3 regions of the Mesorhizobium sp. P3_A10 genome follow, and region 2 is predicted to be linked to each of the others. Evidence: predicted binding sites of a transcription regulator. Region 2 holds the regulator's gene; each other region holds the start of a gene.
What was found. Region 2 encodes PhoB, which activates phosphate uptake and scavenging genes when phosphate is short. Its sites were predicted from a motif close to TGTCATNNANCTGTCAT; they were not measured.
Positions count from the first base shown of each region.

Region 1: the regulator PhoB is predicted to act here: its motif matches at 3,329-3,345, upstream of AC1DXU_RS07365 (RNA degradosome polyphosphate kinase).
Region 3: the regulator PhoB is predicted to act here: its motif matches at 2,725-2,741, upstream of AC1DXU_RS28980 (bifunctional 2',3'-cyclic-nucleotide 2'-phosphodiesterase/3'-nucleotidase).

Region 1 covers NZ_JBFUFZ010000002.1:137,724-143,534, forward strand. Annotated here, with positions in the region: gene ppx (exopolyphosphatase) at 1-1,063, opposite strand, end outside; gene AC1DXU_RS07365 (RNA degradosome polyphosphate kinase) at 1,063-3,264, opposite strand; gene AC1DXU_RS07370 (zinc-finger domain-containing protein) at 3,409-3,654, shown strand; gene AC1DXU_RS07375 (FAD-dependent monooxygenase) at 3,674-4,903, shown strand; gene AC1DXU_RS07380 (TIGR02117 family protein) at 4,904-5,572, opposite strand.
Region 2 covers NZ_JBFUFZ010000007.1:113,805-119,615, forward strand. Annotated here, with positions in the region: gene pstA (phosphate ABC transporter permease PstA) at 1-1,245, shown strand, start outside; gene pstB (phosphate ABC transporter ATP-binding protein PstB) at 1,263-2,087, shown strand; gene phoU (phosphate signaling complex protein PhoU) at 2,129-2,836, shown strand; gene phoB (phosphate regulon transcriptional regulator PhoB) at 2,856-3,545, shown strand; gene AC1DXU_RS24340 (hypothetical protein) at 3,686-4,081, opposite strand; gene AC1DXU_RS24345 (ROK family protein) at 4,365-5,612, opposite strand.
Region 3 covers NZ_JBFUFZ010000011.1:65,330-71,140, forward strand. Annotated here, with positions in the region: gene AC1DXU_RS28960 (Lrp/AsnC family transcriptional regulator) at 1-28, shown strand, start outside; gene AC1DXU_RS28965 (hypothetical protein) at 25-438, opposite strand; gene AC1DXU_RS28970 (5-formyltetrahydrofolate cyclo-ligase) at 622-1,272, opposite strand; gene AC1DXU_RS28975 (NAD(P)/FAD-dependent oxidoreductase) at 1,438-2,703, shown strand; gene AC1DXU_RS28980 (bifunctional 2',3'-cyclic-nucleotide 2'-phosphodiesterase/3'-nucleotidase) at 2,845-4,824, shown strand; gene AC1DXU_RS28985 (class I SAM-dependent methyltransferase) at 4,907-5,811, opposite strand, start outside.

The DNA.
Region 1 (5,811 bases), on a different contig from region 2:
CGTCCTCGGTTTCGTCGATGCCGAAGGCGGCGAAAGCCTTTCCCGTCCATTCGACAAGCTCATGCGCGTGGGTGACCGAGCGCGAGCGCAGCTGGGCCAGTTCCTCCGCCGCGGAAATCAGTGGATCGGCCTTCTGCTCGGCTTCATCAAGCAGCGAATAGAGAAAGCCCTCGCGCACGCCGAGCGCCGAGACGATGATCTTCGACGGCTGCATCGCCGCCATGATTTCCTGCAGCACGATGGCACCATACGGCAGCAACGAGCGGCGGTTCTTGGAGACGCCCTCGATACCCTTGACCTTCTCGATCTCGCCCCTCGCCACCTGCTTGAGGAAATTCGAGGCACTTTCGGCCGGGATTTCGTAGTGGTGCATGACGCCGAGCGGATAGTTGCTCATTTCCATGTGCAGCCGGGCGAGATTTCGCCAGGTGCCACCGACCGAATAGAAGGCTCTGCCCTGCCCGCCCTTCAACAGCTTTGCCCGCGCCAGTTCCTCGCGCGCGATCTTTGCCGCCTGGGCGAGCGAGTTCTTGGCCATGTCCTGCAGGCGCAGGCCGCCGAGCGGCAACGTGATGCCGTCGCCGATCGCCTCGCCGTTGACGTCGATCAGTTCAAGGCTGCCACCGCCGAGATCGCCGGCAATGCCGTTGGCCGGATGGAAACCTGAGATAACGCCGAGCGCCGAATAGTGCGCTTCCTGGCGGCCGCTCAGCACCCGGATCTCGGTCTTGAGCACATCCTCGGCACGGTGGATAAAGTCGGGCCCGTTGACCGCCTCGCGCGCGGCGGCGGTTGCCAGCACATACATGTGCTCGGCGCCGGCCTGGTCCGAAAGGGCGCGGAAACGCCGGAATTCCTCCATCGAGCGCGTTACCGCCTCGGGATCGAGCTTTCCGGTCGAAACGATGCCGCGGCCGAGGCCGGCCAGCATCTTCTCGTTGAACAGCGTGGTCGGCGACCGCGCCAGTCCCTCATAGATGACTAGGCGGATCGAGTTCGATCCGATGTCGATGATGGACAGCGGTCGGCGGCCCTGAAGCCGGCCCTGGGACGTTGCAATCATCAGCCGGACGCTGCGGCGTTTTTCTTGCGGCGCTTGAACTGCGCGATGCGCTTGGGCGCATGCGACTTCAGCGCATCGCCCCGTCCGGACAGGCTCGGATTGGTCATGAAATATTCCTGCGCGTTGAACGGTTCCTCACCCTCCTCCAGCATCACACGCCGGGAGGTTCCGTCAGCCAATACGTCGAAACTTTGCTGGTTGTCCATGATGTTGCCCAGCATGATCTGGCCAAGGATCTGTTCATGCACAGTTGGATTGGTGATCGGCACCATAGTCTCGACGCGGCGGTCGAGATTGCGCGGCATCAGGTCGGCCGAGGCGATGTAGACGATCGCCTCGTCGGACGGCAGGCCGTGACCGTTGCCGAAGCAAAAGATGCGGCTGTGTTCGAGGAAACGTCCGACGATCGACTTGACCCTGATGTTTTCCGACAGGCCCGGCACTTGCGGTCTCAGGCAGCAGATGCCGCGCACGACGAGGTCGATCTCGACGCCGGCACGGCTGGCGTCATAGAGCGCGTCGATGATGATAGGATCGACGAGAGCGTTCATCTTCATCCAGATGCGCGCTGGCCTGCCCTCGAGCGCATGGGCAGCCTCGTCGGCGATGTGCTTCAAGATACGGCTTCTCAGCGTGAAAGGCGAAATGGCCAGGCGCATTTCATCGGTCGGCTCGGCATAGCCGGTGATGAAGTTGAACAGCTGGGCGACATCGCGCGCGATCGTCGGATCGGTGGTGAAGAAGGACAGGTCGGTGTAGATGCGCGCGGTGACGGGATGGTAGTTGCCGGTGCCGAGATGCACGTAGTTGCGCAGCTTGCCGTCCTCGCGCCGCACCACCAGCGACATTTTGGCGTGGGTCTTTAGTTCGAGGAAGCCAAAGACGACCTGGACGCCGGCGCGCTCGAGATCTCGCGCCCAGCGGATGTTGGCTTCCTCGTCGAAGCGCGCCTTGAGCTCGACCAGCGCCGTCACCGACTTGCCGGCCTCGGCGGCGTCGACCAGCGCGCGCACGATCGGGCTGTCGTTGGAAGTGCGGTAGAGCGTCTGCTTGATCGCCACCACTTCCGGGTCGGCCATCGCCTGACGGAGGAACTGCACCACCACGTCGAAGGATTCGTAAGGGTGGTGAACGACGATGTCCTTCTCGCGGATGGCGGCGAAACAATCGCCGCCATGTTCGCGGATGCGCTCGGGAAAGCGCGGATTGTAAGGCGTGAATTTGAGGTCGTCGCGGGCAACGGCAACGATTTCGGAGATCTGGCTGAGCGCCAGCGGACCGGTAAGCACGCTGATGCGGCTCGACGACACGCCAAGCTCGCCGGCGACGAAGTCGCGCAATTCATCCGGCATCAGCCTGTCGAACTCGATGCGAATGACCGAACCGCGGCGGCGGCGTTTCAGCGCCGTCTCGAATAGCCGCACCAGATCCTCGGATTCCTCCTCGACCTCGATATCACTGTCGCGGATGATGCGGAACGTGCCGGAGCCCTTGACCTCGTAGCCGGGGAACAGCTTGCCGATATAGAGGCCGACCGCCTCTTCCAGCGGAATGAAGCGGACATGATGCTTGCGGTCCGGCAAGCGGATGAAGCGCTTCAGCGCCACCGGCAGGCGCAACAGCGCACTCATCTCCTCGCCGTTCTTGCGATGGCGCAGTTGCAGCGCCATCGAGAAACCGAGATTGGGAATGAACGGGAACGGATGCGCCGGATCAATCGACAGCGGGGTCAGCACCGGAAACACCTGTTCCTGGAAATGGTCTTCCAGCCAGACCTTCTCGTCCTTGGTCAGGACGTCACGGGCGATGCTCTCGATGCCCTCCTTGTTGAGCAGCAGCATCAGCGCCGAAAGGCTCTTCTGCTGGTCCTCCTGCAGCCGCTCGACCTCGCGCAGCAATTGTTCGAGCTGCTGCTCCGGCGTGCGGCCGTCCGGGCTCTTCAGCGTGATGCCCTCGCGTACCTGGCCAGCGAGACCGGCGACCCGGACCATGAAGAACTCGTCGAGATTTCCGGCCGAGATCGAGAGGAAGCGGACACGCTCGAGCAGCGGGTGGTTGTCGTTGAGCGATTCCTCGAGCACGCGCCGGTTGAATTGCAGCCAGGAAAACTCGCGGTTGACGAAGCGGTCGGGGTTGCCGCCCTCGGACCTCGCCTTTTCCACGGTGGTGAATTCGCTCTGCACCGGCTTCAGTTCGTTCATGATTCCTGCTCTTCCCGCACCGCTCGCCGGTTAACCGGCTTAACTTATCCTCTGACACGCTTTTGCGACAGTTTCATTTCATCGATCTTGCAAAGAGACTTGATATGATCCAGATGCAATTCCTGAGAGAGCAAGGAGACGACGATGGCAGGCGGTTCCATTCCCCATTTCCAGAACGATGCGGGCCACGCGGCGATCGACATCGGCGTCAAGGAATTCATGTGCACCGGCGCCAATCCGCCTTTCGACCATCCGCATGTGTTTCTCGATATGGGCGACGACAATGAAAAAGTCTGCCCCTATTGCTCGACGCTCTATCGCCATTCGCCCAAGCTGAAGGCGACGGAAACGGCGCCGGCCGGGTGCCTGTACATCGACCAGGCCGCCTGATTCTTTCGCGGCAATCCCCATGAGCGACACGCAGTCCCGGCAGATCGTTGTCGCCGGGGCGGGTGTTGCCGGGCTGACCGCTGCCCTAGCGTTCGCCGAACGCGGCTATCCGATAAAGCTGTTCGAACAAGCGCCGCGCCTCGAAGCCGCCGGCGCCGGCATCCAGCTTTCCCCCAACGCCACGCGCATCCTTGGCAAGCTCGGCGTGCTCGACCGGCTGCAGCAGGCAGCGGTGCGGCCTGAAGCGGTCGTGCTCAAGGATGCAAGAACTTTGCGCGAGCTGGCGCGCGTACCGCTTGGCGACATGGCCGAAAAACGCTGGCAGGCCCCCTATCTCGTTGCTCACCGCGCCGATCTGCAAGGCGCGCTGACGGCGCGCCTGGCGGAATTGCCTGCTATCGAGCTTGTCACCGGCGCGCGCGTCAGCAGCGTCGCCACAGGGCCGCATGGCCCCACCGCAACGGCCGACATTGCCGAGAGGACCGTCGTGGCCGAGGGGGCCCTGCTGATCGGCGCCGATGGTGTCTGGTCGGCGACCCGCGCCCTTGGCGGATTTTCGTCCAGAAGTCGATTTTCGGGCGAACTCGCCTGGCGCGCCACGGTTGGTGCCGACAGTGCTGCCGGAAAAGCCTTCGCGGCGGTCGGTGCAACCGACTGCGTCACCACCTTCCTGCATCCCGGCTTTCACCTCGTCGCCTATCCGGTCAGCAAAGGCACCGCCTTCAACCTCGCAGCCTTCACCAAGGGCGAAAGCATCGCCGAGACCTGGTCCGGCAACGCCGATGCCAAGATTCTCACTGGCGCCATGCGCGGCACGGCGGCGGCACTGGCCCGGCTGGTCGAGGATGCCGGGCCGTGGACGGCATGGCCGATCCATACGGTGGACCAGAAGCAACCTTGGACGACGCCTGACGGCATCGCACTGATCGGCGATGCGGCGCATGCGATGACACCGTTTGCCGCACAGGGAGCGGCAATGGCGATCGAGGATGCCGCAACGCTTGCCGGCTTTGTGGCCGCTTCGCCTGCCGATCTCAGGGCTGCGCTTGCCGCGTGGGAACAGGAACGGCGTCCGCGTGTGGCAAAGGCTGCCCGCCGTGGCGCCGTCAACCGGCTCGCGTGGCACGCTGCGGGGCCGGTGGCGATGGCCCGCAACCTGTTCCTGGCGGTGCGTTCGTCCGAAAAGCTCGCCGCCGATCTTGACTGGCTCTACGGCTGGCGTGCGCCCGAAACCGGCGGACGTCGATAGCTAATTGTAAAGCCGCATCGACAGGCCGAGGGAGACCGGCAACGGGTTCCACCAGCCGGTGCGCAGGCCGGCCGTGCGCAAGGCCGCCGCTGTCCAGGTGTTGCAGCCGACCAGCGCATTGAAATGGCCGTTGGCTTGATAAAAGCCGTCATACCTGGAATAGGCCGCGTCCGGGACAAGGATCGGGCCATTCGGTCCTTGCTGGAAGCTCGCATCGATGAAATCGAGCAGCGCGGCAAACCGCTCCTCGCCGATGTCGAAGCCAGTCACATCGGGGCGCGGTTCGTTGATGTCGCCGGCGACATCGACATGCATCACCGATGCGTCGAGGGTCAGCGCCTTCAGCACAGGCACCGCCCTCAGCTGCGACCAGGTCGGTGTCTCCAGATAGAAAGCGCGACCGCCCCAGCCGAAGACGATGTAGCGAACCTCGGGACTATCGGCGGGAATGCCGGCATCGACCAGAAAATGGAAGCGCTGACGCACGGCGTCGTCGACCGGAATGGCGATATCGGTGTGGATCGGATTTTTCAGCACGAGGATATGCCGCGGAGCGGCGGTGCTGGCATTGGCCGCCCGCCACAGCGGGCGCGGCACCAGTGCACCCAGCGCTGTGGCAAGCATTGCCGCCAACACAAGGATACCGAGAAAGCGCCCAAACTTTTTCATGAACCAACCCGTGACCAATCGAATGCCCTCATAGCACGCGCCGGCCGTCGGATATCGATCGTATCGTCCACCTGACCGCGCCGACGCCGCTTGAAAGGTTGATGAAAGGTTGCTGCCATAGACATTGGCAGGCGTCCCCGCATCACTGCAAAGCAGCGAGAGAAGAGAGGACGAGGGAAACGAACGAAGGGAAGAGGCCATGTCGCTTACGCGAACACTGCTTGGTTCAGCCGCTACAA
Region 2 (5,811 bases):
CGCTATGCCGCCGAACGCCGCTTCCGCATCTATGGCATGCTGGCGATTTCCGTCGGCCTCGCCTTCCTGGCCATCATCCTCGTCACCATCGTCTCGAAGGGCTACACCGCCTTCTGGCAGACGACGGTGTCGCTGCCGATCAGCTTCGACGCGAAGGTGATTGATCCTTCCAACAAACGCGCCACCGATCCGAATGTGCTGATCAAGGCGAACTATCCCAAGCTTGCCGAAAACGCGCTGATCGCCAAGCTGGGCATTTCTCCCGACGACAAGCCTTCGATCCAGAAGCTCAAGGGTTTCCTGTCCGAAGGCGCCCGTGTCCAGCTGCGCGACATTGTCGCCGCCGACCCGTCGGTCATCGGCACGACGCGCGACGTCAACATCCTTGCCGCCGCCAATCTCGACTCGGCCTTCAAGGGGCAGATCGACCTCAGCGTCGAAGAAGCACGCCGCAAAGTTTCCGACCAGCAGATCGCGTGGATGAACAAGCTCAAGGCGGACGGCGTGATGGCCGAGCACTTCAACACCGGCCTGTTCACCTATGGCGCTTCCAGCCGTCCGGAAACCTCCGGTATGGGCGTGGCGATCATCGGTTCGCTGTACATGATGGTGATCGTGCTTTTGCTGGCGCTGCCGATCGGCGTCGCCGCCTCCATCTATCTCGAGGAATTCGCCAAGAAGAACCGCTTCACCGATCTGATCGAGGTCAACATCAACAATCTGGCCGCGGTGCCGTCGATCGTCTTCGGCCTGCTCGGCCTTGCCGTCTTCATCAATTTCCTCGGCATGCCGCGTTCCGCCGCTTTTGTCGGCGGCCTGGTGCTGACGCTGATGACGCTGCCGACGATCATCATCGCGACGCGCGCGGCACTTGCCGCCGTGCCGCCTTCGATCCGCGCGGCAGCGCTTGGTCTTGGCGCCTCGAAGATGCAGATGGTGTTCCAGCATATCCTGCCGCTTGCCGCTCCCGGCATTCTCACCGGCACCATCATCGGCCTGGCGCGCGCGCTCGGCGAAACCGCGCCGCTGCTCTTGATCGGCATGGTCGCCTTCGTCGCCGACTATCCGAAGACACCGTTCGATCCGTCGACGGCGCTGCCGGTGCAGATCTACCTGTGGGCGAACGAGGCCGAACGCGCCTTCGTCGAGCGCATGTCCGGCGCCATCATCATCCTGCTGGTCTTCCTCATGGCCATGAACATCACCGCGATCGTGCTTCGGCGTCGGTTCGAGCGGCGCTGGTAGAAAAAAGGCATTTTGGTATGAACATCATGACCGAACAGTCCCTTGAAAACGCTGTGGGCGATAAAATGAACGCCAAGTCGAACGAAGTGATCAAAATGCGCGGCGACAAGGTCGGCGCGTTCTACGGCGAGAAGCAGGCGTTGTTCGACGTCAATCTCGACGTGCGCCTCAACCAGGTGACGGCGCTGATCGGCCCTTCGGGCTGCGGCAAGTCCACATTCCTGCGCTGCCTCAACCGCATGAACGACACCATCGATTCGGCACGGGTGACCGGCAAGATCACGCTGGACGAAGAGGACATCTACGACAAGAGCATCGACGTCGTCGAACTGAGAGCCCGCGTTGGCATGGTGTTCCAGAAGCCCAATCCGTTTCCGAAGTCGATCTACGAGAACGTCGCCTACGGCCCGCGCATCCACGGACTGGCCAAGCGCAAGGCCGACATGGATCAGATCGTCGAGTCGAGCCTGAAGAAGGCGGCGATCTGGAACGAGGTCAAGGACCGCTTGCAGGAACCCGGCACTGGCCTTTCCGGCGGCCAGCAGCAGCGTCTGTGCATCGCCCGCGCTATCGCCGTGTCGCCCGAGGTGATCCTGATGGACGAGCCCTGTTCGGCTCTCGATCCGATCGCCACCGCTCGTGTCGAGGAGCTGATCGACGAACTGCGCCAGAACTACACGATCGTCATCGTCACCCACTCTATGCAGCAGGCGGCGCGCGTGTCGCAGCGCACGGCGATGTTCCATCTCGGCTACCTCGTCGAGGAGGGCGCCACCGATAAGATGTTCACAAACCCCGACGACAAGCGCACCCAGGACTACATCACCGGCCGGTTCGGCTGAGCGGTTCCGGCAGCGAAGTTTCAGGCACGAGGACTAGGATCATGGGTGAACATACCGTCGCATCTTTCGATGAAGAGCTGGGGCAGATCAGCAAGCTGATCCGCGACATGGGCGACCTCGCCGGCTCGATGGTCAGCGGCTCGACCAAGGCGCTGCTCACTTCGGACAACGCATTGGCGCAGCGCGTCGTCTCCGACGACGCCATCATGGATGCGCGCCAGCGCGAGCTGGACGACCGCGCCATCACGCTGATCGCCAAGCGCCAGCCGATGGCCAACGATCTGCGCGCAGTGGTCGGCTCGATCCGCATGGCCGGCGACCTTGAGCGCATCGGCGACCTCGCCAAGAACATCGCCAAGCGCGTCGGCACCGTCGGCCTCAGCGTCACGCCGCGTGACCTGTCGCATTCCATCGATGCGATGGCTCAGCTGGTGCTCATCCAGGTGCAAGGGGTGGTCGAGGAATATGCCGCCGCCGATGCGGCAGCACTCGCCAAGCTCAGAAACGACGACGAGCGCATCGACGTCAAATACACCTCGGTGTTTCGCGAGCTGTTGACCTACATGATGGAAGACCCGCGCAACATCACCGCGTGCACGCATCTGTTGTTCTGCGCCAAGAACCTCGAACGCATCGGCGACCACGTGACCAACATCGCCGAAAATGCGTACTATGTTTTGACCGGCTCGCAACTGCCCGCCAATCGGCCGAAGCAGGACGAGACGGCGATGTCCGCGCCGGCGGCATGACGACAAAGGTGACCAGTCGATGATCGCGCCACGCATCATGGTGGTGGAGGACGAGGAGCCGCTGGGCGTGCTTCTCCGCTACAATCTCGAATCCGAAGGTTACCAGGTCGAGGTGGTGACGCGCGGCGACGAGGCCGAGATCCGTTTGCAGGAAAACGTGCCCGACCTTCTGGTGCTGGACTGGATGGTGCCGGCGGTTTCCGGCATCGAACTTTGCCGGCGCCTCAGGATGCGGCCCGAAACAGAGCGGCTGCCGATCATCATGCTGACCGCGCGCGGCGAGGAGAGCGACCGCGTGCGCGGCCTGTCGACCGGCGCCGACGATTATCTGGTCAAGCCGTTTTCGACGCCGGAGTTCATGGCGAGGGTGAAGGCGCTGCTGCGCCGCGCCAAACCGGAAGTGCTGTCCAGCGTGCTCAAGGTCGGCGACATCGTGCTCGATCGCGAATCGCACCGGGTCTATCGCAAGAAGAGCGAAATCCGGCTCGGGCCGACCGAATTCCGGCTGCTCGAATTCATGATGCGGCACCCCGGCCGGGTGTTCTCGCGCAGCCAACTGCTCGACAATGTCTGGGGCGAGACGATCTACATCGACGAGCGCACGGTGGATGTGCATGTCGGGCGCTTACGCAAGGCGGTCAACAATGGCCGCATGCCTGACGTCATCCGCACCATTCGCGGTGCCGGATACGCGATCCGCGAAGACTAAAGCCTTCAGTTTCGACGGAAGCATATCCAGTGTCGTTGAAGTGGTCAGCGCATTCGTCCGGCTTGATGTTGAAAAAAATGCGACCGATATCTGAGTGACTGAGAGGTACAACTTGCGGATCGCCGGATCGTTTTTTCTCCCTATTCGCTCTCTGCGATAGCAATAATGTCTATCAATCGTCCCTTTTCGATATGCGCTTCTATGGAGTGACGGCCTGGTGGGAATAGCCAGTAGTAAGCTCCACTAGGCACCCAAAGACCTTCGTCTTTTCTTAGTGGCATAAAGCTTGCTTGAATATTCGTCGTCGTTCCTCGGCCGGGACTAACGCTCACTTCAAAGCTCTGGCACGATAGCCATTTTGTGAACTCTTCCGCGCCAAGGGCTAGGAACTTACGTCTGGCAAATCCCGTCGCCTCATCATTGGAGGTGAATTTCCCCCATGCTTCTCTGGCATCTATCAATTGGCCAACCGGGCAGCCTGGACCAGGGTGTTGGGCGGCGGCGGTGCCGCCAAGCAATAGCAACACGGAGATCAAGAAAAGTGCCGGACGATATCTGATCTAGCTTTTGAGGAAGCCTGGTTGCTGTAGACCAGTCCGATATACCGCTGTCGTGTGATTGAACATTCTACCACGTTCTTTTATATGGCTATGGTGGCCTGCAATCTAGCATTGCATTGCTCTTCGTCTATCGGTTTGTACGAAGCTCTGGTATGCGGATAATAGTTTGCTAAGGAGCGCTCGCTCGGGCCACCGTGGAGTGGTTCCCGGGCTGACCTGAATCTCAACCCATCCCACGTCGCGATCCGACATTTCGATTTTAGGCCACGTCTTTCCCGATGGCGCCCGCCTTTGCCTGCCCGCCCGGCGCGAAAATCTCCTGGTCGACGAAGCTCAGTGCCCGCATCGCGCAGCCTTCGCGGATCAGCGGCAATTCGTTCGGCTCGGTGTCGAAGGAGATCGATTTCGAATGCTGGCCGCCGGCGGTCTGGGCGATGGCCTCGCGCAGCGCCGGTTCGATAAGGTCGAAGGCGGCGGCGCTGACGCCGACCATGGCGACGGGTGCGGGATCGATCAGTGCAAACAGGCTGCCGAGGCCGAAACCGAGTGCTTCGCCGGCCTTGCGGTAGGCCTCGCGCTCCGGCCCGTCCTTCTCGCGTGCCGCGGTGGCGAGCGCCCGCATGTCGGCGTCGCTGACATCAGCGACCGGCTCGGCGTCTTCGCCCAGTTGCCTGGCGTTGCGCCAGATGGCGTAGTTGCCGGCATAGGCCTCGACGCAGCCACGCCGCCCGCAGCGGCAGAGCGCGCCGCCCGGCCGATGGATCATGTGGCCGAATTCGCCGCCCGAGGAATGGGTGCCGGTGAACAGCTCGCCCTTCAGCACCAGGCCCATGCCTATGCCGTGCGACAGCAAGATGGCGATGAAATCGTCGCGGTAGCGGACCGGATCGCGCCACTGCAGTGCCACCGCCATCATGTTGCAGTCGTTTTCCATGGTGGCGGGAATGCCGAATTCGCCTTCTAGTATGTCGGCGAAGGCGATGTCGGTCTGCGGCGTGATCGGCGACCAAAGCATGGCGCGGGCGTGCGAATCGGTGATGCCCTGGATGCCCATGGCGATGCGGGCGACGCTGTGGGTGTCGAGGTCGGGATCCTCGAGCCGGCGCCGCACGATTGCCGTGCATTCGCCGATCAGCTCGTCGCGCGGCGTGGTCAGCGTGTCCAGCCGGCGCTGTTCCTCGGCAACCACCTGGCCGGCATAGTCGATGACGGCGACGGAGAGGAAATTCAGCGACAGCACCACGGTCATCACCGCGGCGGCTTCCGGATTGAGCCCGAGACCGACTTGCGGCCGTCCACGTTTCAGCGAGACCGGTTCGCTGGCCTTGCTCTCGGCGAGGATGCCTTCCGTGATCAGGGCCGAGGAGATCGCCGATATGGTCGAATGGCTGAGGCCGGTGGTCGCCGCGATCTCGGTCCGAGAGGGCTGGCCGGCGCGGCGCACGGCCGAGAGCACCATCGCCCGGTTGCGGCGGCGCAAATCGTCGTGGCGGATACCAACCGACATCTTTCTGCTTTCCTCCCGGTCGTCGTCGCGGCCTCTCATGATATTGAAGGCAGTCGGTGACACCAGCCAAATATTGGCAGAAGCCGGCAGCACTGTCATTATTTATTGCGAGCCTCGAAAAAAAGTCAGCGACACATCAAAATCAATCAGAATCGATGTTGACAGCGCTCCGGCGTTGGATCAGTATTTTTTCGAGGCT
Region 3 (5,811 bases), on a different contig from region 2:
GATGGGGATGAAGCCGGAACTGGCTTAGCGCCAAAGGCACACGCGGACGTCTTTCCCAATATAGCACGCGCCTTCGCGGCGAAGTTCTTCCCAGCGTTCATCACCGTGTGTCGCGCGAATGTCCGAGTTCCCATAGCCCGCCCAGACATCCTCGTCCTTGTAGACAACCGCCCAGTAATCTTCGGACATTTCACCAGCGCCACTATGCGTATCGGGATAGTCGATCCCTGCAAAAACCTGCCGGGGCCCTTGGATATTGAAATCGCCGCCCTGCTCGATTTGATAGGAGCATCTTCCGGATATGCGAGTTTGGCCGTCAACAACAAGCAGGCAGCGGCCCCATTTATAACCGCTGGGCAAACGATGCTTTGGTTGCGCAAGCGAAGGCGAACAGGAAAACGCAATTGCGATGGCCGCCGCCATAATTCGTCCGATCATCTTGTCACCCGTTGCGATGCAATCAATCCAGGAGCGACTGGACGCTGTTGGATCCGCCCAGAGCGCATGTCGAAACGGTCCGCCGCGGCATGGTCTCCTTGAAGATCATGTTATTTGGCGACCAAGTCGGATTTTTGTCATGGCGAAACAGAAATCCAGCCGGTCTCGTTTCCAAACGGGCTCCTAGGCCTCGGTCACCAGCCGATCCATCGGGATGTCATGCGGCTGCGGGTAAATGGTGGCGATGCGCTGCAGTTCGTAGCCGACGCCGATGACCAGCGGCTTGAACGGCATCGCCGCCAGCGTGCGGTCGAAGAAGCCGCCGCCGTAACCCAGGCGGTAATGGCTGGGATCGATGCCGACGATCGGCGAGATGACGATGTCGGGCAGCACCGGGTCGCCTTCCGCCGGGATCGGGATGTTCCAGACGCCCTTTTCCAAACGGTCGCCAGGCACGTAGGCGCGAAAGACCAGCGGTTGGCCTTTCTCGATGACGACGGGCAGGGCGGTGCGGCCGCCACGTTCGTTGATGGACGCCATCCAGGGCCGTAAATCCGGTTCGCCGCGAAACGGCCAGTAGAGGCTGACCATGCGGCCGGCGATCTCGCCGATGACAGTGTCGAGACCTTCGGCGATGCGCTGCGACATCGCTGCCCGCGCGTCGGCGGCAACGGCGAGACGGGCCGCGATCAGCCGCTCGCGCTCGGCCTTGCGCCAGCGTTTTACGTCGGTCCAGTCACTCAAGGGCGCACGAAACTCCGGATCGAGTTCATGCATGAAGCAAGGCGGCGAAGCGTACCGCGCCGGACCTTCGTCGTCATGATTGTTCGCCATGCTTCACCCTCGGCATGCTGTTTCGGTCGAGGCTATACCCGGCCATGGTGTGCGACATGTGCATTCACGACATCGAGCGGCGACTCCCGGGCAATTGCCAGGACGGGACATTGTTGCGGTGCACAAAAATACCTACATCCAACTCGATAGATCAGGGTGGATGAGATGAACGAAGCCAGTCATCATATCGTCGTTGTCGGCGCGGGTTTCGGCGGTCTCGAATTCACCCGCGCGCTGGCCGGCGCGCCGGTGCGCATCACCATGATCGACAAGCGCAACCATCATCTGTTCCAGCCGCTGCTCTACCAGGTGGCGACCACGGCGCTGGCCACGTCGGAGGTTGCCTGGCCGGTGCGCCAGCTCCTTCGCAAGCGCAAGGACGTGACGACGCTGCTCGCCAATGTCACCGGCGTCGACCGCGCCGGCAAACGCGTGCTGTTCGATGATGGCAGTGCCGTCGGCTATGACACGCTGGTGCTGGCCACCGGCGCGCGTCACGCCTATTTCGGCCACGACGAATGGGAGCCTTTTGCGCCGGGGCTAAAAACGCTGGAGGACGCCACCACCATTCGGCGGCGCATTCTGCTGGCGTTCGAGCAGGCCGAGCGCGAAACCGATCCTGCCAAACGCCAGGCGCTTCTGACCATTGCGATTGTCGGCGGCGGGCCGACCGGTGTGGAGCTTGCCGGCACCATCATCGAACTGGCGCATGACACGCTGCGCGGCGAGTTCCGCAACATCGATACGCGGCAAACGCGTGTGGTGTTGATCGAGGCCGGGGATCGCATCCTTGCCAATTTCGCGCCAAAACTCTCCGTTTACGCTGGGAAGGCGCTCGAGCGGCTGGGCGTGACGATCGAGCTCGGCCGGGCCGTGACGCGCTGCGACGCCGAAGGTGTTGTGTTTGGCGACAAGCAACTGGCGGCCCGAACGATCCTCTGGGCAGCCGGCGTTGCCGCTTCGCCCGCCGCCGAATGGCTTGGAGCGAAGGCAGACCGGGCGGGCAGGGTGCTCGTCGAGCCTGACCTCAGCGTGCCCGGCAGCCCCGAGATTTTTGTCATCGGCGACGCCGCCCTTGTGCTGCGGCCCGACGGACGGCCGGTCCCCGGCGTGGCGCCTTCCGCCAAGCAGGAGGGCCGACATGTTGCGGCTACCGTCAAGGCCCGGCTTAACGGTGACAGGACCGCGCGTCCTTTCCACTACAAACACGCCGGCGATCTGGCGACGATCGGCAAGCGCACCGCCGCCATCGATTTCGGCTGGATCAAGCTCACCGGGTGGCTCGCCTGGTGGCTGTGGGGAATTGCGCACATCTACTTCCTGATCGGCTTTCGCAACCGGCTTGCGGTCTCGTTAAGCTGGCTATGGATCTACCTGACGGGTCAGCGCAGCGCGCGGCTGATCACCCAAGGCGATGACGACAAGGGCTGACTTTTCGTTCCGGTGAGGATGTTTCATCCGCCCGTCACCTTTTCCTGATCGATTGACTTCCCGGTGGACATGGCCGGATTTCGGCGCGAAGTTTCTGCTTCGGGGTCTGGGCTTGTCACTTTGTCGAAGTAGGAAAAAACAATGCCCCAACTGCTCCACCCCGTCTCCCGCCGTGGCTTTCTCGCCGGCGCCACCGCCGCAGGCGCACTGATCATGCTCCATCCGTTCTCCGCTCGCGCGCAAGCCAACCAGGCGCATCTGAGGATCATGGAAACCACCGACATCCATGTGAATGTGCTGCCCTACGATTATTACGCCGACAAACCAAACGACACGATGGGGCTGTCGCGGACGGCGTCGCTGATCGCAGCGGTGCGCAAGGAAGCCACCAACGCCATGCTGATCGACAATGGCGACCTTCTGCAAGGCAACCCGATGGGTGACTACATCGCCTATGAGAAGGGGATGAAAGAGGGCGACCTGCATCCGATCATGAAGGGCATGAACCTGCTCGGCTATGAATGCTCGACGCTCGGCAACCATGAGTTCAACTACGGCCTGTCGTTCCTGGACAAAGTGCTGGCCGGTGCCAATTTCCCCTTCGTCTGCGCCAATTTGATCCGAGGCACCGAGCTTGCCGCCAACCCGCGCGACGACAAGCTTTACCTCAAGCCGTATGTCATCCTGGAGAAGAAGATCAAGGACGGGTCGGGCGCCGAGCAGCCGATCAAGATAGGCATCATCGGCTTCGTGCCGCCGCAAATCATGGTCTGGGACTTGAAGAATCTCGAAGGCAACGTCAGGACGCGCGACATCGTCGAGGCGGCCAAGGCCTGGGTGCCTGAGATGAAGGAGGCGGGCGCCGACATCGTCATTGCACTCTCGCATTCCGGCATCGACATCAAGCAGGGCGACATGATGGAGAACGCCTCGTTCTTCGTCGCCGGCGTCGAGGGTATCGACGCGGTCTTTACCGGTCACCAGCATCTGGTCTTCCCCGGCAAGAAGGACTTTCAGTCGCTTGAGGCCGTCGACACGCAAAAGGGCACGCTGCAAGGCAAGCCTGCCGTCATGGGCGGCTTCTGGGGCTCGCATATGGGCCTGATCGACCTGATGCTGGAGCGCGACGGGTCGAAATGGAAGGTCGTTTCGGCAACCTCCGAGGCGCGGCCGATTTACGAGCGGGTCGACAAGGCGAACAAGCCGACGGTCGAGGACGACCAGCGCATCGTCGAGGCGCTGAAGGAAGACCATGAGGCGACGCTCGCCTATGTGCGCCGTCCCGTCGGCAAGACTTCGGCGCCGCTCTATTCCTATTTTGCGCTGGTCGCCGACGATCCGTCGGTGCAGATCGTGAGCCAGGCGCAGACCTGGTATCTCAAGGATATCCTCAAAAACACGCAGTGGAAGGACGTGCCGCTGCTGTCGGCGGCGGCGCCCTTCAAGGCGGGCGGGCGCAACGGCGCCGACTATTATACCGACGTGCCGGTCGGCGATATTGCGATCAAAAATGTCGCCGACCTCTATCTCTATCCGAACACGGTGCGTGCCGTCGAAATCACCGGCGCGCAGGTCAAGGAATGGCTGGAAATGTCGGCTGGCATCTTCAACAGAATCGAGGCGGGGAAAGCCGACCAGGCGCTCATCAACTCCGATTTCCCGTCCTACAATTTCGACGTCATCGACGGCGTCAGCTACAGGATCGACCTGTCGAAGCCGCCCAAATACGATGCCAAGGGCGGGTTGGCGAATGCCGACTCAAACCGCATCGTCGACCTGATGTTCGACGGTAAACCAATTGATCCCGCGGGGAAATTTGTCGTCGCCACCAACAATTACCGCGCCGGAGGCGGCGGCAATTTCCCTGATATCAATGCCTCGAAGATCATCTATGAGGCGCCCGACACCAACCGCGATGTGATCGTTCGCTACATTATCAGCGAGGGCACGATCAATCCGTCGGCGGATGGCAATTGGTCGTTTGCGCCATTGCCTGGAACCAGCGTCGTGTTCGAGACCGGCGCCGAGGCCAAGGATTTCATTGCTGAGGTGACGTCGCTGAAGATCGAACCGGCGGGCGAGGGCGAAGCGGGGTTTGCGAAATACCGCATCATCCTCTGAAAATCGGTTCGCGAGACGTCGCGCAATGGGCAGAAGGGCAAGGCGGCGCAGGCCGCCTGCCGGGATTTCGTTGAGGCCGCCCCTACGCCTTGTAGACCACCTGACGGACATCGATGTAGCTGGCCCTAAAGCCGGCTTCGCAATAGTGCAGGTAGAATTCCCAGAGTTTCTTGAAGCGGTCGTCGAAACCGAGCGGAACGATCTTTTCCCATGACGCCCAGAAGCGCTGACGCCATTCGGCGAGTGTGCGCGCATAGTCGTCAGGGAACACGCGCTCGCGCAGATGGGCAAGGCCGTGGTCGGCGCCGAGCGATTTCAGGATCGACGGCGTCGGCAGCATGCCGCCGGGGAAAACATAGCGCTGGATGAAATCGGGCCGGGCGCGATAGGTGTCGTAGGCAGCTTCGTTGATGGTGATGATCTGCAGGCCGGCAGTGCCGCCGGGCTTCAGACAGGCCTTCATCTTGGCGAAGAACACCGGCCAGTATTTTTCGCCGACCGCCTCGAACATCTCGATCGAGGCGATGCGGTCATAGGTGCCGGTCTCGTCGCGATAGTCCTGCAGCTTGATGTCGACCTTGTCGGCAAGGCCTGCCTTCTGGATGCGGGCCTTGGCGAAATCGTGCTGCTCGCGGCTGATCGTCAATCCGGTGACGCGGCAGCCGATTTCGCGCGCGGCAAATTCGGCAAAGCCGCCCCACCCGCAGCCGATCTCCAGCACATGGTCCTTTTTGCCAATGCCGGTGTCCTTGGCCAGTGCGCGATATTTGGCAGCCTGGGCGCTTTCCAGATCATTGGCGCCGGTCGCATAGAGCGCCGACGAATAGGTCATGCTCGGATCGAGCCATTCCTTGTAGAAGGCGTTGCCAAGATCGTAGTGCGCCGAGATGTTGCGTTGCGAGCCGGTGCGGGTGTTTTCATTGAACCAGTGGCGGATGCGCTGGACGGTGTTGATGAGCCAGCTGGCGCCGCCGGCGACACGTTCGC